2 regions of the Brevibacillus sp. B_LB10_24 genome follow, and region 1 is predicted to be linked to the other one. Evidence: riboswitches for the same ligand, from Rfam matches in the RefSeq annotation. Region 1 holds a riboswitch; the other holds the start of a gene.
The links. Region 1 has a riboswitch for FMN ahead of ACI7RC_RS24840 (ECF transporter S component). Riboswitches for the same ligand answer to the same signal wherever they lie in the genome.
Positions count from the first base shown of each region.

Region 2: another riboswitch for FMN. It lies ahead of ribD (bifunctional diaminohydroxyphosphoribosylaminopyrimidine deaminase/5-amino-6-(5-phosphoribosylamino)uracil reductase RibD); the one in region 1 lies ahead of ACI7RC_RS24840 (ECF transporter S component).

Region 1 covers NZ_JBJQOQ010000042.1:33,738-38,839, forward strand. Annotated here, with positions in the region: gene ACI7RC_RS24830 (ABC transporter permease) at 1-701, shown strand, start outside; gene ACI7RC_RS24835 (ABC transporter permease) at 704-1,492, shown strand; FMN riboswitch at 1,561-1,710, shown strand; gene ACI7RC_RS24840 (ECF transporter S component) at 1,938-2,540, shown strand; gene ACI7RC_RS24845 (helix-turn-helix domain-containing protein) at 2,599-3,228, opposite strand; gene bcp (thioredoxin-dependent thiol peroxidase) at 3,429-3,896, shown strand; gene ACI7RC_RS24855 (M42 family metallopeptidase) at 3,927-4,979, shown strand; gene ACI7RC_RS24860 (class I SAM-dependent methyltransferase) at 4,993-5,102, shown strand, end outside.
Region 2 covers NZ_JBJQOQ010000021.1:7,405-12,506, reverse strand. Annotated here, with positions in the region: gene ribH (6,7-dimethyl-8-ribityllumazine synthase) at 1-407, opposite strand, end outside; gene ACI7RC_RS17885 (bifunctional 3,4-dihydroxy-2-butanone-4-phosphate synthase/GTP cyclohydrolase II) at 421-1,617, opposite strand; gene ribE (riboflavin synthase) at 1,640-2,293, opposite strand; gene ribD (bifunctional diaminohydroxyphosphoribosylaminopyrimidine deaminase/5-amino-6-(5-phosphoribosylamino)uracil reductase RibD) at 2,313-3,416, opposite strand; FMN riboswitch at 3,537-3,683, opposite strand; gene ACI7RC_RS17870 (DUF2953 domain-containing protein) at 3,765-4,421, opposite strand; gene ACI7RC_RS17865 (hypothetical protein) at 4,483-5,102, opposite strand, start outside.

The sequences.
Region 1 (5,102 bases):
TCAATATCGGGGCGTACTACTTTTTGTGGGGAGCCATCTACGGCGATCAGCAGAGCCTCGGAGGCATGACCGCGGAGCAGATGACGGTATATGTCGCGATCGCCTGGATGTCGCGGGCGTTTTACTTTAACAACATCGACCAGGAAATCGCCCAGGAGGTCCGTGAAGGAAAAGTGGCCATTGAGCTGATCCGCCCCTACAACTACCTGTCAGTAAAACTGGCCCAGGCCCTCGGCGAAGGGATGTTTCGCATGTTGTTTTTTGCCGTTCCGGGCATGATTCTGGCCGGCTTGATTCTGCCGATACACTTTCCGCCGACACTGCAGCACTGGGGCGTCTATTTGCTCAGCTTGCTGATGGCCTTTATCATCAATACGCAGATCAACCTGCTGACCGGCATCCTGACCTTTTTCCTGTTTCGCAACGAGGGCATGATGCGGGCTAAACGGGTGGTTGTCGACCTTTTGTCGGGTCTGATTTTGCCGATCAGTTTTTTCCCTGTCTGGGCGCAGACCTTGATGGGCTTCCTGCCGTTTCAGGCAATCAACTACTATCCGAGCAAAATCTTTTCCGGAGCCATAGCGATGAGTGATGTGGCGGGTGTGCTCTGGCTGCAGTTCGCCTGGATCGCGATCCTGTACCTGCCGATTACCCTGTTGTGGCGCCGCGCACGACGCAACCTCGTGGTGCAAGGAGGTTAGTGATGAAACAGATCGTCCGTTTGTTCAGCGATTACCTCAGCCAGTATTTCAAGACACGCCTGGCGTATCGGGCCGACTTTGTCGGAGATTTTCTCTCGAACCTGGTCTCCGAGTTAATCAATCTGGTATTTATCGTGGTCGTCTTCCAGCATGTCTCTTTGCTGAAGGATTGGAGCCGGGACGAAATCATCTTCATTTACGGTTATTTTCTGATCCCGTTTGCGCTCTTCTCCATGTTTTTCGGGTTTTGGGACTTTAACGAACGCTACATTATCCGCGGGGAAATGGACCGCATCCTTACCCGTCCGGTGCACAATCTGGCTCAGGTCTGCCTGGAATCCATGGCGCCAGACCGGATCTTCGGCATCATCACCGGACTGTTGATCATGGGCTATGCCGCAATCCGTCTGCACTTGTCGTTCACCTGGTATGACATCCTGCTGTTTATCCTGCTGGTCATCAGCAGCACGCTCGTCTATGCAGGGGTGTACACGGGCATCGCCGCGATCAGCTTCTTCTCTGATTCGCGGACCGGCATCTCGCCGATGATCTTCAATATTCAAAACTATGGCCGTTACCCGGTCGACGTATACAACAAGGCGATTCGCATTACGCTGACCTGGATTTTGCCCTTTGCGTTCGTCGGAACTTATCCGGCCGCTTACTTTTTGCGCAAGGAAATGTGGTACACCTACACCATGCTGACGCCTGTTGTTGGCATCGTCTTCTTCGCGATCGGCTTGTCGGTGTGGAACTGGGGGGTAAAAAAATACCAGGGAGCAGGTTCGTAGAGGGCAGCAGCACTCTCTTCCCTTGCCAAAAACCCGGCGGAGCCTTATAATGATTTTCGTATAACTAAACATTCCTTCGGGGCAGGGTGAAATTCCCGACCGGCGGTGATCACTTCGGTGTAAGCCCGCGAGCCCCTCGTCCGCAAAAAAAGCGGCAGGGTGCAGGATCTGGTGCGAATCCAGGGCCGACAGTACAGTCTGGATGGGAGAAGGATGACGACAGTGCGTTTATTGACGTGCTTGTTTGCTTGTGCGAATGGCATGAGCGGCAGTGGGGCTGGCCTGAAAAGGCAGACCTTTGGTTCGCCGTGCAGTCGCAGTCAAGAGATGTCGTGTGTGCCCTGGAGACGAATTTTTGTCTTCAGGGCTTTTTGCATTCGACGGCGGGCCGTCTGAACGATGCTGTTGCCATTCCTCAGAAGGAAAAAAATGAGGAGATGGTCGCATGCAGCAACAACATCTTTACCCGCAGCAGATGATGCAGACCAAGAGGTTGGTCTTCATATCCTTGCTGTCTGCAGTCGCTTTTGTCTTGATGTACCTGGAGTTTCAGGTGCCGTTGTTTCCCACCTTCCTGAAGCTGGACCTCAGCACGCTGCCCGGCTTGTTGGGCGGACTTGTGTTCGGACCGGCGGCCGGATTGACGATTGAGTTGATCAAGAATGTTCTGCACCTTCTGTTGAAAAATACCGATGGTCTCTTGATCGGGGAACTGGCCAACTTTCTTGCCGGATCCAGCTATATTCTGGCTGCGGTCTGGGTGTATCGCAAGCGCAGCAGCAAGGCCGGGTTTGCCCTTGGATTGTCGCTGGGAACCCTGTTGATGACCGTCATCATGTCGGCTGTCAACTACTACCTGCTGATTCCCGCTTATGCCGTGTTGTACAACATGTCGGTACCCGACCTGCTTGCCATGTTCCACATGAGCAGCTTATGGTCACTGATCATCTACGGGATTGCCCCGTTTAACGTAATCAAAGGGATCGTGATCGCGCTCATTGCCGCACCGATCCTGATGAAGATCATGCCGCACCTGCGGGCCAAATAAAAGAAAGGGGAGCAGCCGCGACAGGCTGCTCCCCTTTCTTTTGATCTTGTGACCTGCTTTACTTGATGGCTCTATTCAGCTGGGACATTTCCGCAAACAGCTTCTCTTCCGCCGGGTCGGCTGCCGTCAGCGGGAATAAGATGTTCAGGTACTTGAATTTGCGCCTGCCTTCCCCGTTCTTCAATTCCTTGTACTTGTCCAAAATTCCGCCAATTTCAGCGATGATCTGGTTGCGCTCTTCTTTGGTCAAATATAGCTCGCCTACGTCGAAGGCAAAGGTATCGGAATACTCCTTGCGCACGTCGACATCGCTTGCGACGAAACGATTGATCGTTCTGAGCAGGTCCTTTTCCGTCGTGCGGATCGGCGAGAGCATCACATCACCCAGCTGCTGTGCGTTCTCCTCGATCATGACCCGCAGGTTTACCTGTATGACTTTCGCTACTGGCTGGTAATACTTTTCAATAATCGATCCTTTTATCCTGGTGTCCACCTGTTCGAGCAGACCGACGCGCAGTAATTCTTTGACGTGGTAGTGGAGCCTGGCGGCATTTTCCCCCAGCTCCGTAGCAATTTGCTTGGCTGTCCGCGGTTCTAAATCTTCAAATAACTCAAGGATCTTGACACGCTCCGGAATCGCCAGCGACTTGAGGGCTTCAGGATCTGACACGTATAAAAACTCTTTCACTTATTCATTCACCATCCGTTTTATGCACAGTTGATCAGGAGTGCTTATTTTTAAAATTCGTTTACATTTTTTTATTTTTCATTTTACCCTTTTAACCGGGTAAAGCGCAATGAAGAAGTTGGAAACATCCGGTTTACTTTCGGGACAGACAAACTTTTGTTAAAATAAGACAACAACGTTAGCGAAGGAAGGGATAATACATGATTACAGTAGGTCAAGAGGCACCGGCTTTTTCGCTGCCGGCAAGCAACGGCGAAACGATCTCGCTTGATTCCCTGCGGGGGAAAAACGTCGTGCTGTATTTCTATCCGAAGGACATGACTCCTGGATGCACCACCGAAGCATGCGATTTCCGCGATTACCATCCCGAATTTGAAAAATTGGACACCGTCGTATTGGGAGTAAGCCCTGATGACCTCAAATCCCATGACAAATTCATTGCCAAACACGATTTGCCGTTCGTGCTGCTGGCCGATACCGAACACAAGGTGGCAGAGGATTACGGTGTATGGACTTTGAAAAAAATGTACGGAAAAGAATACATGGGCATTGAACGAAGCACGTTTCTGATCGACAAAGAGGGAAAAATCGCCAAGGTCTGGCCGAAGGTGAAAGTAGCGGAACACGTTCAGGAAGTACTTCAGTACATCAAAGAGCATCTGGGTTAAGACCCGGGTCGGCAGAGGAGGAATGATTCGATGAGCCTGTCCGTGGATTACATGATCGAGACGTTTGCCAAGCTCGCCCGAATTCCCAGTCCTTCAGGAAATACGGGTAAGGTGATGAAATGGGTAGAGCAAGAACTGAAGCGATTGGGCATAGGTTACACTGTCACCAATAAAGGGGCGATTCTCGCTACCCTGCCTGGGAAGTGCGACGAGCGGCAGCGTCTGCTCTCCGCTCACGTGGACACATTGGGAGCGATGGTGAAGGAGATCAAGGCTAACGGCCGTTTGCGCATGACGATGATTGGCGGCTTTGCCTGGAATGCCGTTGAGGGGGAGTACTGCGAGATCGAGACAGGAGATGGCCGCGTCTACACCGGGACGATTTTGACGACCAAGGCATCCGTTCACGTCTACAGCAGAGAGGCTGGCAAAATGGAGCGCACCGAAGAAGTGATGGAGGTGCGTCTTGATGAGCGGGTGAACAGCAGGGAGGATGTGCTGGCGCTGGGCATCCAGGTGGGGGACTTCGTCTCCTTCGATCCGCGGGTGACGATTACGTCCAGCGGTTTTGTCAAGTCCCGCCATCTGGATGACAAGGCGAGCGCAGCGATTGTATTTGGCGTTTTGGCCTATCTGCGCGAAGCAGGCATAGAGCTGCCCTTTACCACTCATTTTCTCATCAGCAACAATGAAGAGATTGGCTACGGCGGCAACGCCAGCATACCGGAGAAGACTGTGGAATACCTGGCTGTCGATATGGGAGCGATCGGGGAGGGGCAGGCTACCGACGAATACTGCGTCTCCATCTGCGCCAAAGACTCATCCGGCCCTTACCATTACGGCTTCCGCAAGCGTTTGACCCAATTGGCGGAGGAAAACGGCATCTACTACAAAGTGGACATTTACCCGTTTTACGGTTCTGACGCCAGCGCAGCACTGCGGGCCGGTTTTGACATCGTCCACGGCTTGATCGGACCAGGGATAGATGCCTCCCATTCCCATGAGCGGACACACTGGGATGCCTTCGAGAATACGGCCAAACTGCTGCTCGCCTATCTTGCGTCCACTGAGCTGGCCGTGTGAGGGGGGCAAATCCATGAGCGTAAGCACCTACCGCTGGGCGGACTACTATGATGTGACGAACCGGGGCGTTACCGGTGATATTTCGTTTTATACCAAAATGGCCGAGCAGGCTGGCGGCGAAGT
Region 2 (5,102 bases), on a different contig from region 1:
TTATTTCCCGCTTTCGTCCCGGCGCGCTCGATCGCTTGTTCGATCGAGTCTACCGTCAGCACCCCAAAGATCGTCGGAACCTCTGCTTTCAAGGCGATGGCCGCCACTCCCTTGGCCACTTCACTGCTGACGTAATCAAAATGCGGGGTTGCACCGCGGATCACGGCCCCCAATGTGATCACCGCGTCGTACTTTTTGCTCGTCGCCATTTTCTGGGCAATCAGGGGGATTTCGAAAGCTCCTGGAACCCAGGCTACTTCGATTTCTTCCCTCTCCACGCCGTGCCGCTTCAGCGCGTCCAAGGCACCTGAAAGCAGTCTCCCGGTGACAAATTCATTAAAACGTCCGACGACAATCCCAAACTTCAGTCCGCTTCCTACCAGTTGTCCTTCGTAGATCTTTTTCACGTGTATCGCTCCCTTAGTGCAGATTCAGCATGTGGCCGAGTTTTTCTTTCTTCGTTTCCAAGTACTTTTCATTGTTTGCGTTTGGCTTGATCTGAATCGGGACCCTTTCCGTCACTTCCAGCCCGTATCCTTCCAGACCTTTGATCTTCTTTGGATTATTGGTTAACAGGCGCATCCGGCTGATCCCCAGGTCGCGCAGAATCTGAGCGCCGATGCCGTAGTCCCGCAAATCGGCCGGAAAGCCCAGCTTTTCATTCGCTTCCACTGTGTCATATCCCATCTCCTGCAGTTGATAAGCCCGCAGCTTGTTGTGAATGCCGATTCCTCGCCCCTCCTGGCGCATGTAGAGAAGCACCCCTCTGCCCTCCTCGGCGATTTGCCGCAATGCCCCCTGCAGCTGCGGTCCGCAATCGCATTTTTCGGATCCAAAAATATCTCCAGTCAAGCATTCCGAGTGCACCCGGACCAGTACAGGCTCGTCTGTATGGACGTCGCCCATGACGAATGCTACATGGGCTTGACCGTCCACGGCATTGCTGTAGGAAATCGCCTTGAACTTGCCGTAGGCCGTCGGGATGTTTGCTTCCGCCTCCCGCTTCACCAGTTTTTCCATTTTTCTGCGGTACTGAATCAGGTCGGCGATGGTGATCAGCTTCAGATTGTACTCCCGCTTCATCTCGAGCAGATCGGGTACGCGGGCCATCGTTCCGTCGCTTTTGATCACTTCGCAAATGACGCCGGCAGGATAGGCGCCGCACAAGCGGGCCAAATCGACTGCCGCTTCCGTGTGTCCGGCCCGCCGCAATACCCCGCCTTTTTTGGCGACGAGCGGAAAGATGTGTCCCGGACGGCGAAAATCCTCTGCCGCCGACTGCGGATCGATCATCGCTCGAATCGTCTCGGCCCGTTCGAATGCGGATATGCCGGTCGTCGTGCTGACGTGATCGATAGAGACGGTAAAAGCCGTCCCGTGAGCGTCCGTGTTCTGACTGACCATCGACGGCAGGGCGAGCTCCTGTGCTTTCTCTTCGGTGATGGGGACACAGACCAGTCCCTTGCCGTGGGTAATCATAAAATTGATCACCTCAGCGTTGGCTGCCGACGCGAGAGCTACCAGATCACCTTCGTTCTCCCTGTTTTCGTCATCGACGACAATGATCACCTTTCCGTTCCGCAAATCTTCCAAGGCTGCTTCTATCGTATCGAACATATTCAAAAAGCTCCCTTCGTTGTCAGATAAACCCATGTTCTTGCAGAAACCGTTCGTCGAGCCGGGGCTTCTTCTGCCGTTCCTCGCGATGAAGCAGGAAGCGCTCCATGTACTTGCCGAGCATGTCGCATTCCAGATTGCTTTTTTCCCCCGGCAATTTCGCGTGAAGTGCCGTCTTCGCCAACGTGTGCGGGATGACAGAGATGCGAAACTCTGCTTCCCCTACATCCATCACGGTGAGACTGATACCGTCAAGGGCTACCGAGCCTTTGGGCAGAATGTATTTCAACAGCTCTTCCCGTTCAGGGGCAAATGACAGGATCAGAGCGCTGCCTTCCTGTCTTCTCCCGGTCAGCACGGCCGTGCCATCGATATGTCCCGTGACAAAGTGGCCGCCAAAACGCCCGTCAGCCCTCATCGCCCGTTCCAGATTGATCGGGTCGCCCGTCTTTAATTGGGACAGATTGGTGCGGCGGACGGTCTCCGGCACGGCGTCAGCCGTAAACCCTTGTTTATGAAAAGAAGTAACAGTCAGACAAATCCCGTTGACGGCAATGCTGTCGCCAAGCTGTACGTCTTCCACAACCCTCTGGGCTAAGATCGCCAATTTGCAGGCTTCCGCTGTGGTTGAAACGGATTGTAATGTGCCAATTTCCTCAACAATGCCTGTAAACATAACTGGTCCACCTCTCTTCTCAAACCTGCTGTGAGTGGTAGACGGGATAGCCTGTAAACCGCATATCCTCTCCTACCTGCTGGTACGAAATCTGCCGAAATGTTACAGCCTGGCTGATCAGCGGCACTCCTGCCATTTTCCATGCCGGCGGCGCGGTTTCGCCCCCTACGATCTTGGGCGCAATGTATACAATCAGTTTGTCGACGAGCCGCGCTTGCAGCATGGCTCCCCCGAGAACCGCTCCTCCTTCGACCAATACCGAGCTGATGCCCCGACTTGCGAGCAGCTCCATCGCCTTTTGCAAATCGACGGGTGGAGCGTCATTCACCTCGACGACCTCCACTCCCGCTGCCTCCAGCTGCCTCCGCTTTTCCGCGGAAACCCCTGCTGTGGTCAGGACGAGCGTCGGAGCTTTCTTGTCCTGCACCACTTTGGCCCGGGGAGAGAGCCGCAGCGTCGAATCGACGACAATGCGTACAGGCTGCAATCCTTCTACTTTCATTCTCGTGGTCAATTCCGGATCGTCCTTTTCCACCGTGCCGATTCCCACCACTACGGCATCGTGCTGGTGGCGCAGACTATGAACCTCGGCCCGGGAAGCTTCTGAACTGATCCATCGGCTGTCCCCGCTGACCGTTGCTATCTTCCCGTCCAGCGTCATGGCCGCCTTCAAGGTGATAAACGGCATCTGCCGGGTGATGAACTTGTGAAACACTTCATTCATCTGTACGGCTTCCGCCTCCAAAAGGCCAACTTCTGTCTCGATGCCTGCCTCGCGCAGACGCTGAACGCCTTTTCCGGCGACAAGCGGGTTGGGATCCAGGGCGGCGATCACCACCCGCTTTACCTGTTCGCGGATGATGCGTTCCACGCAAGGAGGAGTCCTGCCATGGTGACTGCAGGGTTCCAGGGTCACGTAAAGCGTGCAGCCTTTTGCATGGCTTCCTGCCATGTTGAGGGCATGCACCTCGGCATGTGCCTCTCCCTGCCGCATATGTGCGCCTGTGCCGACGATTCTTCCGCCATTCACTGCGACAGCCCCTACCAGGGGGTTGGTTCCCGTCTGTCCTTTCATGCTCTTTGCCAGTGTCAATGCTAGCTCCATGTAGCTTGTTTCATCCATAAACCCGCTCCTTTTTGTCAAAATAAAAAGCCTTGGAATGATACTCCAAGGCCTGGAACGAGGAATTTAGGTAATAGGAAACAAAGCCCCTAAACCTGGTTTAAGGACACACCTATACCATGACTCCTTCTCCCATCCAGACTGTACTGTCGGCTCTGGATTCGCACCAGATCCTGCACCCTGCCGCTTATGCGGACGAGGGGCTCGCGGGCTTACACCTAAGTGATCACCGCCGGTCGGGAATTTCACCCTGCCCTGAAGGAATGCATACTTTGATTCAATTGACACTCTACCATTATACAAGAAGCTCCTCAAGTTTGGCAAAAATGAAGTGCTGCCTGCAGCTCGTCATGCCCTTGTCGAGGCAGCCTCCCATTTGCGCTGGCGTCCTTTTCTTAATTTCAACATGATCCGAACTGCTGCTGCGGCGGCAAAAACTACCCGGAACTGCAGCCTGCAGGTAAACCGCGTGCGAACCGCTTTCGTGTCCCAAAGCGGCTGTACGCTGATGCGGGGTACCGTATACATCGTCAGGTAATGGGAGAATACCGATACGATGATGCTCTTCACTCCGTAAGCCAACCCTGTCAGCACTCCGGTAGCAGCTGCGTCCCCCGCTCCCATAACGGTGTTCCACTCAATCTGCTTGCAGTACACCCGCCGCAGCATTTGTCTGACGATCGGCTGTAAGTCGTGGATCTGCTCCAGCCAGTAGTGGTATTGATGCGACCATTTTTGTACGGTTTCCCAGCCGATCACCTTATGGCGGTGTTTTTCATGTTCGTCTCCCACCCTTGCGACGATTTCCGGTTGAATGTCATCCATGTGAAACTTGAGAATCGGCACTTCTTTTTTCACTCGGATCAAACCAAACCAAGCCTTAACCTGCACGACGAGATGGTCGTTGTCTTCTATGCGCCGATACGTAATCTGGATGTGAAGCGGAGTAAGTATGATGAGAACCAATAGACCGATGATTCCTGCCAGCAGCCACCAACCAAACAAACGAAATCCCCGCCTTTCGTCCCTTAGTATGAGTCGAAAGAACGGGGAATATGTTCCATTTTTATATACTTCTTCCTTGGTGAGCCACGCCAGCGGACATTCCCATATCCTGTCTGACTTGTTGCGGATTCGTGCCGGCAAAACCGGGTTGGAAGACGGAATGGGCACCGTACGACAACTGCGGGATCTGCTGTTGCTGCTGCTGCTGATAGCCTCCCATCTGCTGTTGACCGTAGGCAAACCCGCCGTCACGGGCGATATCCTGCCTGATTTGCTGCGGATAAGATCCGGCAAAATTCGGGTGGAAGATCGCTTCGGCTCCGGCTGCATGCATATGGGTTGCCTGCTGCCCAAAGCCGCCCATCTGACCGTAGCCAAATCCGCCTTCGCGGCTGATGTCCTGCCTTACCGCTTGAGCATTCGTCCCGGCGAAGTTAGGCTGGTAGATCGCCTGCACACCGCTTGGATAGGCCTGATGCATCATATGCTGCTGGGGCGCATGCTGCTGGTAACCGCCCATCTGGCCGTAGCCAAATCCGCCTTCGCGGCTGATGTCCTGTCTTACCGCTTGGGCATTTGTCCCGGCGAAATTGGGTTGGAAAATGGCTTGAGCGCCGCCCGAATAGAAATGCTGCGGGGCATGCTGCTGGTAGCCGCCCATCTGGCCATAACCAAATCCGC